DNA from 3 places in the Flectobacillus major DSM 103 genome. Region 3 is predicted to be linked to each of the others. Evidence: riboswitches for the same ligand, from Rfam matches in the RefSeq annotation. Region 3 holds a riboswitch; each other region holds the start of a gene.

Region 1 (6,709 bases), 1.8 Mb from region 3:
AAAGTACTTATATCAATATTTATAGAACCTTTTCTCTTGATTCTGTTAATCTTGCCAAACTGTTGGGCTATGTGGGGCAGGGCAATACGGCTTTTGTTGCAGCCGAAGATTTTGGTAGCCTTGGCGATACCCTTCATGTAGAAGTTGACTATGCCGACTCGTGGAAGCTCAAAGATTCTGTAAGCATCAATTTTACCAATCCTTTGCTCAAAAGTTCCTCGAATTATCCTTTTCAAAGAGCATCGGTAGATGCTTATTTTGCTTCTTCCAAAACAACACAATGGCAAACACTAGGCTATAATAATTGGGGATATGCCAATTTTATCAAAATGGCGTTTGGTCGGGGGTTTTTCTACCTGAGTACTGTTCCGAAGGCTTTTAGTAATTATTATGTTATCCAAAACTCTAGTAGTGAATATGCTTTTAAGGCTTTATCGTATTTGCCCCAACAAACTATTTTTTGGGATGAATATATTCAGATGCCTTCTTTTGGAAAAGGTTTTAGGACAATTGCTAAGTCACAAAAAAATCTTGGCGATGATAGCTACGATACCTCACCATTTAGGTATATTGTTAGTCAGCCAGCTTTGCGATGGGCTTATTATTTGAGTATTTTAGGAATTCTGTTATTTATGATTTTTGAAGCCAAACGCCGACAGCGAGTTATTCCTATTATCGAAACGCCCAAAGATACCTCTTTGGCTTTTATCGAAACGGTTGGCCTTTTGTATTTTAACAATAAAGACCATACTAGTATTGCTCACAAAAAAATAGCTCATTTTTGGGCTTTTGTGCGTAATAAATTCTACCTAACAACCCATATTATCGACGACGACTTTAAAAATGACCTTAGTAATAAGTCGGGGGTAACTCGTCAGGCTGTAGATGAATTGATAGATTATATCACAACGATACAGCGTCAGCAACCACCTATTTCAGAAAAACAACTTGTACATCTTAATTTCTTAATTGAAACTTTTTACCACGACACAAACTATTAAATTGGCCTCATACCACCCACAACTATCATCATGAACCTTGAATCCAGAATAGACCTTAGTCAATTACATAATGCAGTAGCCAATATCCGTGCCGAAATCAGCAAAATAGTGGTTGGCCAACAGCACACTATCGACTTATTACTGACGGCTATTTTTGCCGATGGTCATGTATTGCTGGAAGGTGTACCTGGCGTTGCCAAAACCCTTACAGCCAAGCTATTGGCCAAAACTATTTCGGTTAATTTTAGTCGTATTCAATTTACCCCCGACATGATGCCGTCGGATGTGATTGGTACAGCGGTGTTCAATCCCAAAATCAGTGATTTTGAGTTTAGACAAGGCCCTATTTTTTCTAATATTATCTTGATTGATGAAATCAACCGATCGCCTGCCAAAACACAAGCGGCATTGTTTGAGGTAATGGAAGAACGACAAATTACCACGGCTGGCAATCAATACACTATGGCATTTCCTTTTTTGGTAATGGCTACCCAAAACCCTATTGAACAAGAAGGAACATACCGCCTACCAGAAGCTCAGTTAGACAGATTTATGTTTAAGGTAGTGATTGGATACCCCAATTTGTCGGAGGAAATAGCCATTCTTCAGGGGCATCATACTCGTGCAACGGCTTTTATCCAAAGCCCCGCCAACCTCATCAATCCAATATTAACAGCAGAAGAATTACGAGAATTACGAGAAAAAGTACGTCTGGTAATTGTAGAAGAAAAAACCTTAGAGTATATCGCCAAGATTATTCATGAAACCCGACATTCCAAATTCTTATATTTGGGGGCATCGCCACGAGCATCGGTAGCCTTACTAAATGCCTCAAAGGCTTTTGCGGCTATTAAAGGTCGTGATTTTGTAACACCTGAAGATATTCAAGAATTGGTGCCTTCGGTATTACGCCATCGGATTGTACTTACCCCAGAAAAAGAAATGGAAGGTGGTACAACTGAAGAGATTATCAAACAAATCGTCCAAAAAATAGAAGTACCAAGATAATCTTGTCTGAGAAAACTGGTTATATCTAAACTTTCTGCCTCAGAAAAATACAACTATACTATTTTCATCATAACTTTGTGACACAATCACAAAAAGGGGTGCCTTATAACAACGGGCTGAGATTATACCCATTGAACCTGATGCGGATAATGCCGACGAAGGGATTTTGATAATATCAAACGTTGAACTTCAACCTATGATATTACTAAATTAATCAAATTTTTACGGGTTTTATTATTGTTAAATCTGACAGGATTTGGCTCCTTTACCTGTCGTTATGTTTTCCAAAATAATGAAAAATTTAACGACTAAAATTCTTTTGCCAAAAGCTTCTTTCGGGCCTTTGCATGGAATTATTACTATTTTCTTCTTTTTTATAACCCTACTTTCGGCTTCGGCACAAGTAAGTATTTCGGGCAAAATAGCCGATTGGGATGGCAAAAAAAACCTTGCTGGTGCTACTGTTATTCTCGAAAATACCATGCGAGGTACTATTTCTGATGCTCAAGGAAATTTTGTCATCAAAAACCTCAAGAAGGGTTCGTACCAAATAAAAGTAAGCTTTATAGGCTTTGAAAAATTTAAGCAAACTATTGATTTACAAGAAAATACTAAAATAGAAGTATTGCTTCAAAAAAGTACTTTTATGGCCGATGAGGTTGTTGTAAATGCTACCAGAGCCAACGCAAAGTCGGGGGTTGCCTACAGCGATGTAAATAAAGAAGATTTACAAAAACAAAACCTTGGACAAGATATACCTCAGTTGCTCAACTTTACGCCTTCCTTGGTTACTACTTCCGATGCAGGTGCAGGTGTTGGCTACACAGGTATTCGTATTCGTGGTACAGACGCTACTCGTATCAATGTTACTATCAATGGTATTCCATTGAACGATGCAGAATCGCAAGGGGTGTATTGGGTCAATATGCCCGACTTTGCTAGCTCGGTCAACTCGATTCAGATTCAGAGGGGTGTAGGTACATCGACCAACGGAGCTGGGGCTTTTGGTGCTACTGTCAATATGTCGACCAACGAGTTTAGAAAAGATGCTTATGCCGAAGTTAATTCGTCGTATGGGTCGTTCAATACTTTGAAAAATACAATATTGGTTGGTTCGGGGCTACTCAACAACAAGTTTACGTTAGATGCTCGTTTATCAAAACTTACTTCCGATGGCTATATCGACCGTGCTTCGTCCAACCTAAAATCTTTCTATTTGTCGGGGGCTTATTTTGGCAAAAAATCGTTTGTTCGCCTCAATATATTTTCGGGAAAAGAAAAAACTTACCAAGCTTGGGAGGGTGTACCCGCTAGCTTATTAAGCACAAATCGAACATATAACTCTTATACTTACGATAACCAAACCGACAATTATCAACAAGACCACTATCAGTTATTAACATCGCATTCGCTTTCTAGCAATTGGACATTCAATTTTAACCTACATTACACGTATGGACGTGGGTATTATGAGCAGTTCAAGGAAAAAGATAAGTTCTCGAAATACGGTTTGCCCAATGTTATTATTGGTAGAGATACCATCACCAAAACCAATTTGGTACGCCAAAAATGGCTAGAAAACCATTTTTATGGTACTACATTTTCTTTTGATTATCAAGGCAACAAACGCCTTTCGGCCAATATTGGTGGGGCTTGGAATCAATATGATGGTAATAATTTTGGAGAAATTATTTGGGCTCAGTATGCTTCTACATCAAAACTTGGCGACCGTTATTATAACGGGACTTCGCTAAAAACCGACTTTAATGTTTATGGAAAAGTATTTTACCAAGTAAGCGACCAACTAAACGCCTTTGCCGACTTACAGTATAGAACCATCGGGTATGACATTAATGGTATTGACGACAACCTAATTAATATTACCCAAAGCAAAAACTATCAGTTTTTTAACCCTAAAATGGGCTTGACTTATCAGGTTTCGGGCAATACATCGGCCTATTTATCATATAGTGTTGGCAACAAAGAACCAAACCGTTCTGATTTTGTGGATAACCCTGGAAGAGTACCTCAAGCTGAAACCCTTCGTGACTTAGAAGCAGGCTTTAAAACCCAAAAAGGTAAAGTTGCATTTTCGGCCAATGGCTATTGGATGGACTACAAAAATCAATTGGTTCTTACAGGTAAACTAAACGACGTAGGCTCGCCTATTCGTATCAATGTACCTCAAAGTTACCGATTGGGCTTAGAACTACAAGCGGGAGTTCAAGTAGATAAATCTCTAAAAATCAATGCAAATACTACATTGTCGAGCAACAAAATCAACAATTTCGTAGAAACAGTTCCTAATTACGATACAGGTGTAGATGTAGAACATAAATTCGCCAAAACGAACATTGCTTTTTCTCCTAATTTGATTGCAGGCTCTCAGATTCTCTACACGCCTATTCAGGGGCTAGAATTGGGGCTTCTTTCTAAATATGTAAGTAAGCAGTATTTGGATAATACCAGCAACGAGAATCGTAAATTAGATGCCTATTTCACCAACGACATCCGAATTCTGTATACGATAAAAGGTAAGTTATTTCGTGAAATTGGCTTGAGCTTATTGGCCAATAATGTATTTAATACCTTATATGAATCCAATGGATATACTTATAGCTATATTGCGGAAGGAGCTACTATTACAGAAAACTTCTATTATCCACAAGCAGGATTCAATGTATTGGCAGGAATTAGCCTGAAATTCTAAGCAGTAGCTCAATAGGCTTTCAAGATTGCTCTCATACAAGGGTAGAATCACCAGTAAAAAATACAGCGGTCACTTCAAGAAGTAACCGCTGTAAAATAAAACGCTTTGAAAAACTCGTAGAGGATTTTCCTTTGCGAGTTTTTTTATTTGATAGTTCCTAAAGGAAAACTTACACCAAGATTTACACTAAATGCACGGTTAGAAGCCGAAGCCGTTGTAGATTTTTTAATATCTGTAATACCCAAGCCATATTTAATATCAAGATTCAACCAGGTCTTTTTGCTGATATAATAATTTACACCACCACCAAAGGCCAAGCCAAAGTCAGATGACTTGTAATATAAATCAGAAGGGTTGGCATCGCCACCATTTCTATTAGTTGCATTCAACAAGAATCCAACGTAAGGGCCAGCAAACAATTTTGGTCTCCACGAACCTGTTGTTTGGCTCGAACCAAAATAATAAGTTGCCAATACAGGAACTTGAATATAATTCAAATTCACTTGCTCAACGCCGCTACCAGGTGTAAAATCACTACCTAACTGGCTATACAAAATTTGAGCCCCAAGACCAAAAGATTTAACAGAGCTATAATTAAAAAATACCCCTGCCGACAAACCTGTTTTTGAAGTGGCACCGGTTTCGCTAATCTTGGCTGAATTAACACCAATAGTTGGGCCAAACGAAACATTTTGAGCTTTTACAAGTTGACTTGTGCATACGAATAAAGCAAGGATTGCGAGTTTTTTTAACATGGCAGATAAAATTTAAAGTGAAACATAAAACAATTTTCTATGCTGAATACAAAAGTAAGATTCTAACTAGAAAACAAAATTACGAGCCTTTTATTGAATATCCTCCCAATGATTGAGTAAGCGGTTTGTTATTTGAATGCCGAAATACCGGTAATTTCTGCCCCTAATATCAATAAATGAATATCGTGAGTTCCTTCATAAGTTACTACCGACTCTAGGTTCATGAGGTGTCGCATAATCGGATATTCGCCCGTAATACCCATACCACCATGTATTTGGCGAGCTTCACGGGCAATTTTCAAGGCTATTTCTACATTGTTTCTTTTGGCCAAAGATATTTGCGATGTTGTGGCTTTGCCTGTGTTTTTGAGCATACCCAAACGCCAACAAATTAATTGTGCTTTGGTAATTTCAGTTAGCATTTCGGCCAGCTTTTTCTGTACTAATTGAAAAGATGCGATTGGTTTTTCAAATTGAACCCGTTCAAGGGCATATCTTTTGGCCGAGTCATAGCAGTCCATTGCAGCCCCTAACGCCCCCCAAGCAATACCATAACGAGCCGAATCCAAACATCCCAATGGAGCTTTGAGGCCATCGGCATGAGGTAATAAATTTTCTTTGGGTACTTTTACATTATCAAATACCAACTCGCCTGTACAGCTTGCCCGAAGCGACCATTTATGGTGTATTTCGGGTGTCGAAAAGCCTTCCATGCCTCTTTCTACAATAAGTCCTTTGATACGGCCTTGTTCATTTTTTGCCCAAACTACCGCTATATCGGCCAATGGGGCATTTGAAATCCACATTTTTGAACCGTTGAGTAAATAGTGGTCGCCTTTATCCTCAAAGTGCGTCTTCATTCCAGATGGATTTGAACCAAAATCTGGCTCGGTCAATCCAAAACAACCCAACCATTTGCCCGATGCCAATTGGGGCAAATACCGAAGTCGTTGTTCTTCAGAGCCATATTCAAAAATAGGATACATCACCAACGAACCTTGTACCGAAGCCATCGACCTCAGGCCTGAGTCGCCTCTTTCTATTTCTTGCATCATAAGGCCATAGGCTATATAATCAAGTCCGCCTGCTCCATATTTTTCGGGGATAGTGGGGCCAAACAAACCCATTTCACCAAACTTTTGTACCAAATAGGCAGGAAAATAGGCTTTTTGAGCGGCATCTTCTATAATTGGTGATACTTCTCGTTTGATAAAATCCCTTACCGATTGTCGAAT
Region 2 (6,709 bases), 2.4 Mb from region 3:
ATACTAGTTGTTCAGGTCTCTATGGCCAAAATTGGTTTATACGTTGGTTTACCAATATACCTTCGCTCCTTTTTCAACGAAGATTTTGGCTTGTTCTTGCATTCCTAAGCCTAAAGCTTCTTCATCACTAATTCCTTGGCTTTGGGCATATTCTCTTACCTCTTGGGTTATTTTCATAGAACAAAAGTTGGGGCCACACATAGAGCAAAAATGGGCGATTTTAGCTCCTTCGGCTGGAAGGGTTTCGTCGTGGTATTCACGAGCGGTGTCGGGGTCGAGTGAAAGGTTAAACTGGTCGTCCCAACGAAACTCAAAGCGGGCTTTGCTAAGAGCATTGTCACGTACCTGAGCCCCCACGTGTCCTTTGGCCAAATCGGCAGCATGAGCTGCAATTTTGTAAGTAATCACCCCATCTTTTACGTCTTTTTTGTTGGGTAGCCCCAAGTGCTCTTTGGGTGTAACATAACAAAGCATGGCACAGCCAAACCACCCAATCATAGCCGCCCCAATACCCGACGTAATATGGTCGTAGCCAGGTGCAATATCGGTGGTTAATGGCCCCAAAGTATAAAATGGAGCTTCGTCGCACGCTTTGAGTTGCTTGTCCATATTTTCCTTAATCAAGTGCATAGGCACATGCCCAGGGCCTTCTATCATTACCTGAATATCGTGCTTCCATGCAATTTTGGTAAGCTCGCCCAAAGTTTCCAACTCGCCAAATTGAGCTTCGTCGTTGGCATCGGCAATACTACCAGGGCGTAGGCCATCGCCCAACGAAAAGCTCACATCGTAGGCTTTCATAATTTCACAAATTTCTTCAAAGTGAGTATACAAAAAGTTTTCTTTGTGATGTGCCAAACACCATTTGGCCATAATACTCCCTCCTCTGGACACAATCCCTGTAACTCGCTTGGCCGTAAGTGGTACATAACGAAGTAGTACTCCAGCATGAATCGTAAAATAATCGACACCTTGTTCGGCTTGCTCAATAAGGGTATCTCTGAATAGCTCCCATGTTAGGGCTTCGGCTTTTCCTCCTACTTTTTCTAAAGCCTGATAAATGGGTACTGTACCAATAGGCACAGGCGAATTGCGAATAATCCACTCTCGTGTTTCATGGATATTTTTCCCTGTCGATAAATCCATGATGGTGTCGGCACCCCAACGGCAAGCCCAAACGGCTTTTTCTACTTCTTCTTCTATACTTGAGCTAACCGCCGAGTTACCTATATTGGCATTGATTTTTACCAAAAAGTTACGTCCAATAATCATGGGTTCGCTTTCGGGGTGGTTAATATTCGTAGGAATAATGGCTCGCCCTGCGGCTATTTCTTGTCGGACAAATTCGGGTGTAATAGCTCCCTTTGGTGTATTTGCTCCAAAGCTGTATCCTGCATGTTGATGTCCTAGTTGTTGTATTTCTTCAATTTTTTGGTTTTCACGAATGGCAATATATTCCATTTCGTGCGTAATAATTCCTTTGCGGGCATAATGTAGCTGTGTAACATTTTTGCCTTTTTGAGCACGACGTGGATTCGATAGGTAGTTAAACCGTAGCTCATCTAGCGATTGCATAGCCAAGCGTGCTTGTCCATATTCCGACGAAATACCTGTAAGCTGTTCGGTATCGTTTCTATTGATAATCCAATTTTCACGAAGTTTGGGCAATCCTTTTCTTACGTCTATCTCGATATTGCTATCGGTATAAGGCCCAGAGGTATCATAAACCGTTACAGAAGGATTTTTCGTAAAAACCCTTCCATTGATTTTGGTGTCGGTAAGGGATATTTCACGCATAGCCACTTCTATGTCATGGATTTGTCCTTTTACATAAATTTTCTTTGAGTTGGGAAACGGAGTTCTGCTAATGGCCTGTTCGCTTGGCTGACTTTCTTGGTATTTTTTCATGAAAATATTGAGGTTGAGTAAAACGAAATAAGATAGTGTCGGAAAAATGCCCTATTATTACCCACCTTGACTGGCCCTAATTATGGTAATATGGTCGTTGTGCGAAAAACGATAATTTGCCCAGGCAGTTTTGGGCAAAACCCAATCATTGACAGCAATGGCCAAACCTTTGAGATGTGTGAGTTGCTGCTCGTTTAAGAGCATTGCCACGGTAACTTCTTCTGGAAAATCTAATGCTTGATTATTGACAAAAAGGGTCATAATTGTTTAGGGTTTAAAACAACAACAGACCTCTAGGAGCAAGTGAAATAATCCTTGAATCTAAAAAAGATAGAAAAGAGTAAGCCCATCGACACAGCCATACATAACATATACCGTAAATACCCCCAGCAAAGGGTCATAAAATCTACCAGCAATATGACTTGATGAAAAACAGCTTGTGTTGAGCTTTTCTGAAAAATAACCCAGTTATTCTCAAAAAGGTAATCGGCTCTGCTTTTTCCTTCGCAACCATTACGTTGTTCAGGTTCAAAGGGTATAATCTCAGCCCGTATATTAAGGCACCCCTAAAGTCTGCGACAAACTTACTGTAGTATTCTGAAAGATAAAAGCAATTGGTATTTTTTATTATAGAATAAGCCTGTGTTATATTTTTGGGGTATCTGACGATTGCTTGCTAGGTAGCTGATTATTATCATGGAACACCCCCCCAGAATACCTGTATCTTTGGGTAATCATTCAAAATATCCCTGCGTATGAAAGCTTTAATTTATAGTACCAAAGAATTTGAAAAATCGTATTTGTTAGATGCCAATCAACAAAAACATGATTTAACGGTAACCAGCAAACCGCTCAATCTTGATACTGCTAGTATGGCCAAAGGATACGATGCTGTGGTACTATTTACCAATGACGATGCTTCTGGTGATGTACTTCGCAAATTACATCAAGTGGGTGTCCAATACGTAGCCACACGTTCGGTAGGTATCGACCACATTGACTTAAAGGTAGCCAGTGAATTAGGTATCAGAATTGCCAATGTTCCACATTATTCGCCCAATTCAGTAGCCGAACATACGGTGGCATTAATGCTGGCGTTGAACAGGAAATTAATTATAGCCAACGCCAAATCGCACGCTTATCAGTTTGAACTAAGTAGTTTGATTGGCTTTGATATGTACCAAAAAACAGTAGGTATTATTGGCTTGGGTACTATTGGTGGCGTTGTAGCTGATATTCTGAAAGGCTTTGGCTGTAAATTATTGGTGTACGACAACTATGTGAAAAACTACCGTACATCGACCGAGCAAATGAAATTTGTAGAATTGGACGAACTTCTGGCGGCTTCCGATATTATTACATTACATGCCCCACTTACCGACGAAACCAAGCATTTGATTAGCAAGCCTCAGCTTGAACTGATGAAAAAAAATGTAATGCTTATCAACACTAGCCGTGGAGGGCTACTCAATACGGTTGATGTATTAGAAGCCTTACGAGACAGGAAAATCGGCTACTTAGGACTCGATGTTTATGAAAATGAGCGAGGTATTTTCTTCAAAAACCATTTTCCAACTGAAGGGAAGGACAAACTCTTAACCGATTTGATGAACTTTAATAATGTACTTGTTACAGGGCATCAGGCATTTTTGACCAACGAGGCTCTCACCAATATAGCAGACAAAACTATTCAAAACCTAAACGAATGGGAAATGGCCACACCAGAAGAATGCAATGCCAAAATAGGTCGTATCTTAGATTTAGATGCACTTATTCACAATGAATTACTTTAGGGGAAGAAGAACAAGGTAAAATCCTCTTAGTTGCAAAACCACTAGCTCAGCGACTAAGAGGAATATACTCATCAAGAAAGTCTGAACTGAATTTATTATAACCTATTAATGATATCTACCTCCTCCACAGTTATTATTTCTACTGTATTCAAATCTTCATTTTCATCATCGTTTATTTTCCGAAAACCTATTTCAAAGCTACCTTCTTCAGTATAAATATAACTTCTACAAAAGGAGCAATAAACAATAGGCAAATTTAAGCCATTGATTAACTCGTCTCGATATTTGTACCATGCACGCTCGGTAACGCCCAGTTTTTGAGAGAGTTCCTTAGGTGTTCCTGTTGCTTTTAACTTTATAAGCCTATCTAAGTAGATAAGACGTTGGCAAATTTTCAAAATCATAAGTGTATTTTTAAGTGAAGAGTACTATTTTTTACAGGCAGTCTATAGCCAATAGGTATTCATATTATTTAGTTATTCCTATCTTTTACCACTCCCAAATGTACTTCAAATATATTTCCCAAGATAGCCTGTTACAAATTTTCAGCGTATTTATTTAAAATATTTAGTCGAATTTCCATATACCAATCACATATTTATATCCATTTTTCACCCTCAATATATCAACCCCTAATTGTTTTTTTATAAAATCTTCCTACTGAACTCTCAGTTCAGTGACTTTTTATAGGTTTGTACACAAAGTTGAGCTTTCAACAGCCTTTTCAGTAACGCTTAGCAATAAGCTCAGCTATCTATAACCCTACATAATTTGTAAACTATATGAATCTAAAACTTTTAAACACCATTGAATCGGATATACATTTCACTCGACAGGAAATAAAAGTTCTTAAACTTGCTTCTGAAGGAATTACCAATAATGAGATTGGTGCTATGCTTTGCATAGCTGAAAGTACTGTAAAATGCCATCGAAAAAATATTATGCAAAAAGCGGGAATCAAAGGAAAAAGTAAAATGATGAAGTTTTTATTAAAGATAAATATGGAATCGACTACCAAAGCTCTATAAAATTACTACTAAAATCCTACTTTGGTAGGATTTACTTTTAAGCCAAACTGTCAGAACTTCGTACTGTTAGTTGCAACGACAGGTGGAAGCCGAAAAGACCTTTGATTGAGTAGGCATTTTTATTTTTTAAGATTTAAAAACATGAAAAATTTGGCATTAGAAAATTATGGTGTAGATACACTAAATTTTGATGAAATGTTATGTATTGATGGCGGTAGCTGGTGGGGAAAACTCGGAGAAGTTTTAATGGTCGTGGGAATTATTCTTTGTATTTTATTGTAATTTAAAACTAAAAAAATATGAAATTAAATTTTGAACAATACGAAACAACAGAACTTTCTCATACTGAAATGGTGGAGACAACTGGCGGCTTTTGGTGGCTGATTCTTATAGGAGCAATCATTTATGTCGCTGACCATTGGAATGATTAATAATTTCTTAACCAGTGGCTGCTTGATTTAAGTAGTCATTGGTTTTAAAAAATAAGATACTAATGAAATTTAAAAACACCGTTTTTCTTGTGCTAACCCTATTTTTAAATCAGGCAATTGCACAAAAAATCAAAATCATAGACCAAAATACTCAACAAGCCATTCCTTTTGTTAATATTCAAGCATTAGGTACTAAAAATGGGCTTTCTTCAAATATTGATGGTGTAATTTTATTAGATAATAAATTTAAAGGTGGCATTCTGATTAGTCATGTCAGTTACCAAACACTGCGTTTGTCAAGTCCTTATCCGTCTGTCATAAAACTTGTTTCCAAAGAGAATATTTTGTCTGAAATTATAGTCAATAATTTTAATCCTGCTTTTAGCATTATTAAAAAAGCGGTTTCAAATAGAGACAATAATAACCCTAAGAAGTTAAATTCATTTAGCCATTATGCTTATTCTAAACTTTCTACGGAATTGGTATCTGCTGATTCTCTACAAAAACGGAAAGACCAGTATTTTTTAATGAGTGAATCTCGAACTAAGCATCAATTTCTACAACCAAATTTTGAAGAAGAAACTATCATTTCACATAAAACATCTGGAATAAAAAACCCTTTATTTTCCTCTATACTTACCGATTTTCAGCCATTTAGTTTTTATGATGAGCTTATTCATTTAAAGATTGACAATAAATATTATCTAAACCCAATTAGTCAGAATAGTTGGAAGAAATATGATTTTGTATTGTCAGACACAATCGTTAATGCCAACGATACGACTTTTGTAATTGCATTTTCGCCAAAAACCTCGACTACTTTTGAAGGATTTAAAGGATTACTTCATATCAATACTGATGGCTATGCCATTGAAAATATTAGTGCTGAAACAGCGAATATAAATTCAACCATGATTTTCAGAATGCAACAACATTATGAGAAAGTTGAAAACCACTGGTTTCCTAAACAACAAAATACGGAATTAATTGTAAATGTATCTGTACCAAATAAAGCTGCGAAAAATGCGAAACAAATGTATGTGCGAAGAGTGATTAAATATACTCATAAAACCTATATGTCTGATATACAAATAAATAACCCGATTAAAAAAACAGATTTTTCTGGATTAAGTAGGGTTATTAATTCCAAAAGCTATCAAGCGGATGAAAGTTTTTGGAATAAATACAGGTCAGACAGTCTTAATTTAAAAGAGCAAAATACCTATAAATTTTATGAATCCCTGCCAGCTAATAAATTAGAAAAGATGGATAGAATGTTTGATTTAATGGAAACGTTTATTTCGGGATATATTCCTTTTCATAAGTTTCAAATTCCTCTAAATACTTTATTCGACCAAAATAATTATGAAGGGATAAGGATTGGATTTGGACTGAATACTGGAAAAATATTATCTGAAAGATTATCTGCCGAAGGGTATTTGGGGTATGGTTTTAAGGATAAAGCCTTTAAATATGGCTTTTCGACTCGTTTAAATGTTAAGAACACAAATACATTTTTGCAAGCCTCTTTCAAGCAAGATGTTGTTGA
Region 3 (6,709 bases):
TGTACTGTCAACAAATTCATGCTATGAGATACTTTTTTACTGTTATTACTTTCTTTTGGGTATATTCATTATTGGGGCAAGACGGCGTATTTGTGGATGCCAGTACTTATCTGAACAATACACCCACAGCAGCCGAAGCCCATACTCGATGGACAGAGCGGGTAAATTCATTAAAATTACACTCCTACAAAGGCACACAGGTATTTGATGCCCACAATGCCTATGGTTTTCGACATGCCAACAAAGACTGGCGTTTTTATCAGCAAAATGTGTACGAAATTGTATCCAACAAAGATATTTATGTGTACCGCCTGATAGTGGAGGCACAGACTACCTCCGAGCTATACTTTTTTAGTAAAACGGTATCATCAGAGCTTATACCGCTAAGTCGCCGAAATTTGCGTCGTGCCTATCAAGATAATAAGGCTTTTTTAGCAATGCTTGATATACTGCATTGGCGGTTTCATCTGGAAGACCCTATTCCGCCCTATAATCATGTAAGAGTTGCCGAATTGTTTTCGTACAGCCAACAATTACAACCTAATTTGTATTACCGATAGCCTGTCGCACAGCCTTTAAGATTTGGAGGTGATAATAAAAAGTTTTGAATAAATCCTGCGAATCCCAAACCACGTTATCGAGTACCACCACACTGGTTTGGGTAGCAGGAAAATAAAAGTTCATCGATATAAAGCCAGGGGCAAAACCCGTTTGTCCAAGTTGAAGAATATGATCTTTGGTGTCTACGGTAATGCCATAGCCATAATCGGTAGGCCCAAAAATAGGATGAGCCCTATGAGCATTTTTTTGTTTGGTAGTCAATAGCTTATAGGTATTTTTTTGCAAAAGTTTTCCTCCAAAAAAGTAGGTATCCCAAATAATCAAATCCTGTGCCGTTGAAATAAAAGCTCCTGCTGCTACATAATTTTCAAAAGTTTCGGTTTCTTCTACCAAACGCCCATCGGGTTGTTCTGTAAAGCCTTTTAATAATCGTTCTGAGCTAGGAAGCTTGTCGGGATGAAAGGTTTGATACATTTTACAAGCTTTAAACAGCTCGTTAGATAGCGTTGCAAATGATTTTCGAGAAGTACTTTCTGCAATTTTAGCCAACAAATCATAGCCAATCTGCGAATACGCATATTTTGTGCCAGCTACAAAAGCCAGAGGCTTGTCGAGTGCTACAATGCCATGCGTATGAGTTAGTAGCTGATGTACCGTAACGGTATCTTTCCAAGGCATGCTCAAATTGGGCAAATACCGACCAATCGGCGTATGAAGCCTAATATGACCTTTGTCGTATTCTCGCAAAACAATTACAGCCGTAAACTGCTTACTAATAGACCCAATCACAAACTGATGTTTTGACAAAAGCTGGGTTTGTTGTAGATAGTGAGCATATCCCTTGCTTTTTTTATAAATTGTTCGTCCATTTTGGGCAATCTGTACAATGCCATTAAAAGGCTTTGTAGTAGGAGCCGCCAACAGCGAATCAATACGCTGTTGTAGCGAACGCTGTGCCATCAATGGCAGTCCCAAGAGTAATAAGTATAGCCCTAATAATCGAGTAAATAGGTTCATGATTTTGGAAAATTATAGATTAAAAAGCCCGAATCCAAGGTCTGCTAATAAGTGGCGAAAAAGCCCAAGGAATCGAACTTAGTATAAGAAGTAAGGCAATACCAAACCAAATAGCCAGTGTTTTGAATCGAGCCGTATCGTTATGTTGTTTTTTGCTTTTGACCGCTCCAATAGTTATAACTACTACAGCACTTAGCATAACGGTGATATGCTCCATACCAAAAAAGCGAATTTGTCGCAGGTGAATAGCTGTGCCAAAGTTTTGATAAAAATATTGTACAATAGGACTAATTACATACAATACCAAACCTAAAGTGGCTTGTGTATGAGCAATAGACAGCGTAACAATACGGAGTAGATTATCCTTTTTTTGAAAAGGACGGGCTTGCTTCCAAGCCCATAAAGCATTGAAAATAGCTATAACCAAACTGATAAGTACAAGCCAACGAACAAGGGAGTGTAATGCTAATAAAAATGAGTACATGATGTTGGTATTTAGTAAATTGTAATTATGGAAGTTATCCTTACACAGAAGAATTTAGGATTCGATAATGGAGCTGAACCAAACCTTTTTCATACGACTTTGTATCAACCAATTCTAAGCCCTGAGTAGGAATATTGCCCTGAAAAAGCCGAATACCATCACCCAGTAATATAGGAATTACCGAAATAATCAATTCATCAACTACTTTGGATTGTAGTAATAGGTTAACAATTGTAGCACCGCCATCGCAATAAATATGCTTTCCTTCCCGAGATTTTAGCTTTTGAACTAGTTCAGTAACATTTCCCTGATAAAAAGTAAGGTTTTGTCTGTTTTCAAGATATTGCCGTGTAATAACATACGTCTCTTTGTTGGCATGTGGAAAAGTATCTACCAGTTGCATCACTTTACTATAGGTTTTTCGACCCAAAATAACCGTATCAACAGTTTCGATAAAAGATTGATAGCCATAATCTTCTCCTTCTTTTTCAACCACCGAAAGGAAATCAAGGTTGTCGTTGTGGGTGGCAATATAGCCATCGAGGCTGGTAGCAATAAAAACGATAAGTTTACGAGGAATAAGCATTCTTTAAATTGATTAAGAAAAACGAGGTAGTTGTAATACAATAACGAGTAAATTTTTTGCAAAATTAAAACAAGACACCTTTCCTTCAACAAAAAAAGGATAAGTGGCAAAGCCAAAAATAACTTTGTTTATAGCTTATTCCTAGCTAATTTTACCACGGCTTTAGGGGTGTTCTGCAAAGAACTGAGAAATACCCTTTGAACCTGCCCCAGGTAATGCTGGCGAAGGGAAAAGTATTCAATCATTCTGCTATTTATATCGGGAAGCTCTGAGGCCATTTTATCGTATAACTAAAATGGAATAATGAAAGAGCAAATCTGGACTCAAATCGAAGCTGTTCGCCAGCAATCTCCTCTGGTACATAGTATTACCAATTATGTAGTGATGAATAATACCGCTAATGCCCTATTGGCAGTGGGGGCGTCGCCTATTATGGCACATGCTCATCCTGAGATGGCCGATATGGTGAGTATAGCGGGGGCTTTGGTTATAAATATTGGTACACTAGATGAATACTGGGTAAAAAGCATGATGCTGGCCATTGAGCAGGCCAATGTATCAGGAAAACCTTGGGTTTTAGACCCCGTAGGGGCTGGAGCTACGTTGTACCGCGACGAGGTTTTGCAACAGATTCTTGTTCAAAAACCAAGTATTATACGTGGAAATGCCTCCGAGATTTTGGCCTTAGCCAACAAAAATACTACCCAAACCAAAGGCGTAGATAGCACCAATGCCAGTACCGACGCTGTATTGGCTGCCAAGCAACTCAACGAAGAGTTTGGTAGTGTGGTCTGTATTTCGGGTGCAATTGATATTATTGTAGGGCAAGGCAAAATCATCAAGCTGTCAAACGGGCATCCACTAATGGCCAAAGTAACAGGAATGGGCTGTACTGCTACAGCATTAACAGGAGCGTTTGTGGCTGTAAATCCCCAAGGCCAATTTTGGGCAAGTGTATCAGCAATGGCCTTGATGGGTGTGGCTGGCCAAATTGCCGCTAATCTTGCCAAAGGGCCGGCTAGTTTACAACTTCATTTTTTAGATACCTTGTATCAATTAACCCAACAAGACTTTTTACAGTATATCCAAGTAGACGAATATGAATAGGCTTGAATTTCCGTATCGCTTGTATTTGGTGACCAACCAAGAAGCCTGCCTTGGCCGAGACTTAGTCAAAGTAACTGAAGAAGCCGTAAAAGGTGGTGTAGATTTGGTACAACTTCGTGAAAAAAATCTTGATGATAAGCAGTTTTTAGTAAAAGCTTTGCAACTGAAAGAAATGCTCAACCAGTACAATGTACCCTTGATTATCAATGATAACCTTTGGGTAGCCCAACAATGCTACGCCGAGGGGATTCATGTTGGTAATAATGATATGCCGCCTCATCAAATCAGGCATCGCTGGAACGACGTTGGTATTCTTGGGTATTCGATTGAATACGAAAAACAACTGGCTTTGCCCGATGCCGAGCTGTCAGACTACCTAGCTTTAAGTCCTGTGTTTGCTACCCCAACCAAGAACGATACCGTTACTGAATGGAAACTAGAAGGAGTGAGCCATATCAGACAATTAACTACTAAACCGTTGGTGGCTATTGGGGCTATCAATCTTCAAAATGCCACTAGTGTAATACAAGCGGGGGCCAACTGCCTTGCGGTAGTATCGGCTATTTGTTCGGCAAGCAAGCCTGCATTAGCTGCCGAAGCACTCAGAAATCAGATAGAAAAAGCATTGATATGAAAAAATATATTCCAGTATTAACCATTGCAGGTTCAGACAGTGGAGGAGGGGCAGGCATTCAGGCCGATTTAAAAACCTTTTCGGCTTTGGGTTGTTTTGGTACGTCGGCTATTACGGCTATTACCGTTCAAAATACCCTTGGAGTACGAGCTATCCATAGTATTCCTACCGATATTGTGGCTGGGCAGATTAGGGCTGTTATGGACGATATTCGGCCACGTGCTATCAAAATAGGAATGATTCATCGTGCCGATTTGGCCGTTGAAATAGCTAATGTTCTCAAAAACTACCCCGAAGTGCCAGTGGTTTTTGACCCTGTAATGGTAGCCACCAGTGGCGATAAACTGATTGAAAATGAAACCGTTTTGGCTTTGGAAGAATACCTATTTCCACTAGCAAAACTCATAACGCCCAATTTGGACGAAGCTACTATTTTGGCCAAAATGCCTATTGCCAATATTGATGAAATGAAAAAAGCTGCGGCCGCTATTTTAGCCAAAGGTTCATCAGCAGTCTTGGTAAAAGGTGGACATCTGCTTGGCGAAACCCTTTACGACGTATATCTCGACAAAACGGGTCATGAACACATTATTACAAGTAAGGCTATCGCAACCACCAATACACACGGCACAGGCTGTACGTTATCGTCGGCGATTGCAGCATTTTTGGCACAAGGTTTTGGCCTTATAGAGGCTATTATGGCAGCTAGCGAGTATATTCATCGGGCTATCGAGGCAGGGAAAGAGGTAAAAACAGGAGCAGGACATGGGCCATTGAATCATTTTTTTAACCCTTTAAAACTTATTGTCGATGAAATGGAGTGAAAAAGCGTGGGAACAGTCCAACTATATTTATGAAGAAATCATCAAAATGCCTTTTATAGAATCGTTGATTAAAGGCACTTTGCCACTAGATAGGTTTCAGTTTTATATTGAACAAGATTCTATTTATCTGGCACATTTTGGCCGAACCTTATCATTGATTGCAGCCCGTGCCAACGATACAGGTCATGTATTAGATTTTATTCGTTTTGCCGAAGGAGCTATTGTTGTTGAAAATGCTTTGCATGCAGGATATTTCAAGCAATTTGAAATAGAAGGAAAAGCCTCTATTTCGCCAACCTGTCATCACTATACCAGTTTTTTATTAAGTACCGCCTCGTTGGCTCAGGTAGAAGTAGCTATGGCCGCAGTGTTACCTTGTTTTTGGATATATAAAAAAGTTGGCGATTATATTTATCAGCAAAAGCAAGTACAAAATAATCCATACCAAACATGGATAGATACCTATGCAGGCGAAGACTTTGGTATATTGGTCGCCAAAGCTATAGGGATTTGTGACACCGTTGCCGAGCAGTGTACACCTCAACAGCAAAATAAAATGCTAGTAGCTTTTGAAAAAGCCTGTCATTTAGAATGGCAATTCTGGCATAGTGCTTGGCATTTAGAACGCTGGGATACATTTAAGTAAAAGTGCTGATTTGTGAGAATGAAGCTGCTTAGACTTTTACAAATTAGCACTTTTATATGCTAGTAAAGTAGGAAACCTGAAATTAGAGCATGTTTACATTCTAAAAGAGGTATAGTAATGAATGGTATTTTAAGCATTCTCTGCACAGGCACTTTAGCAGATAAACGACAAGGTGAAAAGCTATTGTAGATTTTTAAGTGCTGATATACAGTATGTTAAATTGAATTTGCCAATAAAGCCTTCGCAAAACAAATATCATCAACCTTTTTTATTTTTACATAATACAAATCAAAAGCCAAGATAACTTCATTTTATAAAATGGCGTTGCCCAATAACTAACAGAAAGTCCTACAATAATTAAGAATAACAAAATTGTAACTTCTTCAACTAAGTTTGTTACAGTGGTTGTAAATAAAATATTTTGTTTTAATCAAACTTAATGCTAAAATTGACTGTATCCAGCTCATCGTTTGATGATAACGTAAATACACTACTAGGTACACTGCCTCCTTGCCATGTATTGGGGTTTAATCGCCTATTTGAGAATCCTAAATAACTGATATTGAAATAAATAATCTACTTTTGAAGGTTGTGTAGCCGTATCAGGAGATAACTCCTGACACGGCTAATATACACAAAACAGTTTTACCTTTTATTGAACACTACGTTGTGCAGAGTGCACTGTGCCAAATTTACCCAAAGCTAATGTTCTTTACCTCAGTTAATAATACTTGTATGATAAGATAATATCACCTTTTTTATTAGGATTATATTTCATATAAAAAATCGCTTTATCAGAATACCAATCTTCTATGTGATGAGATTTTACAATCCCTGAATCAAGCGGAAA

The links. Region 3 has a riboswitch for thiamine pyrophosphate ahead of thiM (hydroxyethylthiazole kinase). Riboswitches for the same ligand answer to the same signal wherever they lie in the genome.
Region 1: linked by a shared signal. The riboswitch ahead of FLEMA_RS0140860 (TonB-dependent receptor) and the one ahead of thiM (hydroxyethylthiazole kinase) in region 3 are both predicted to bind thiamine pyrophosphate.
Region 2: linked by a shared signal. The riboswitch ahead of thiS (sulfur carrier protein ThiS) and the one ahead of thiM (hydroxyethylthiazole kinase) in region 3 are both predicted to bind thiamine pyrophosphate.

The regions. Positions count from the first base shown of each region.
Region 1 covers NZ_KE386491.1:3,995,001-4,001,709, reverse strand. Annotated here, with positions in the region: gene FLEMA_RS72065 (DUF4350 domain-containing protein) at 1-1,001, shown strand, start outside; gene FLEMA_RS0140875 (AAA family ATPase) at 1,029-2,009, shown strand; TPP riboswitch at 2,094-2,190, shown strand; gene FLEMA_RS0140860 (TonB-dependent receptor) at 2,302-4,719, shown strand; gene FLEMA_RS76245 (porin family protein) at 4,863-5,474, opposite strand; gene FLEMA_RS72055 (acyl-CoA dehydrogenase family protein) at 5,603-6,709, opposite strand, start outside.
Region 2 covers NZ_KE386491.1:4,665,622-4,672,330, reverse strand. Annotated here, with positions in the region: gene thiC (phosphomethylpyrimidine synthase ThiC) at 49-1,908, opposite strand; gene thiS (sulfur carrier protein ThiS) at 1,966-2,169, opposite strand; TPP riboswitch at 2,391-2,486, opposite strand; gene FLEMA_RS73925 (2-hydroxyacid dehydrogenase) at 2,664-3,701, shown strand; gene FLEMA_RS73920 (hypothetical protein) at 3,797-4,099, opposite strand; gene FLEMA_RS73915 (helix-turn-helix transcriptional regulator) at 4,484-4,729, shown strand; gene FLEMA_RS76990 (hypothetical protein) at 4,871-5,011, shown strand; gene FLEMA_RS77295 (hypothetical protein) at 5,029-5,160, shown strand; gene FLEMA_RS0152905 (DUF5686 family protein) at 5,223-6,709, shown strand, end outside.
Region 3 covers NZ_KE386491.1:2,241,987-2,248,695, reverse strand. Annotated here, with positions in the region: gene FLEMA_RS68370 (hypothetical protein) at 24-560, shown strand; gene FLEMA_RS68365 (serine hydrolase domain-containing protein) at 541-1,578, opposite strand; gene FLEMA_RS68360 (hypothetical protein) at 1,598-2,062, opposite strand; gene FLEMA_RS0112225 (dihydrofolate reductase family protein) at 2,103-2,648, opposite strand; TPP riboswitch at 2,803-2,895, shown strand; gene thiM (hydroxyethylthiazole kinase) at 2,952-3,755, shown strand; gene thiE (thiamine phosphate synthase) at 3,748-4,389, shown strand; gene thiD (bifunctional hydroxymethylpyrimidine kinase/phosphomethylpyrimidine kinase) at 4,386-5,213, shown strand; gene tenA (thiaminase II) at 5,200-5,859, shown strand; gene FLEMA_RS68355 (hypothetical protein) at 6,581-6,709, opposite strand, start outside.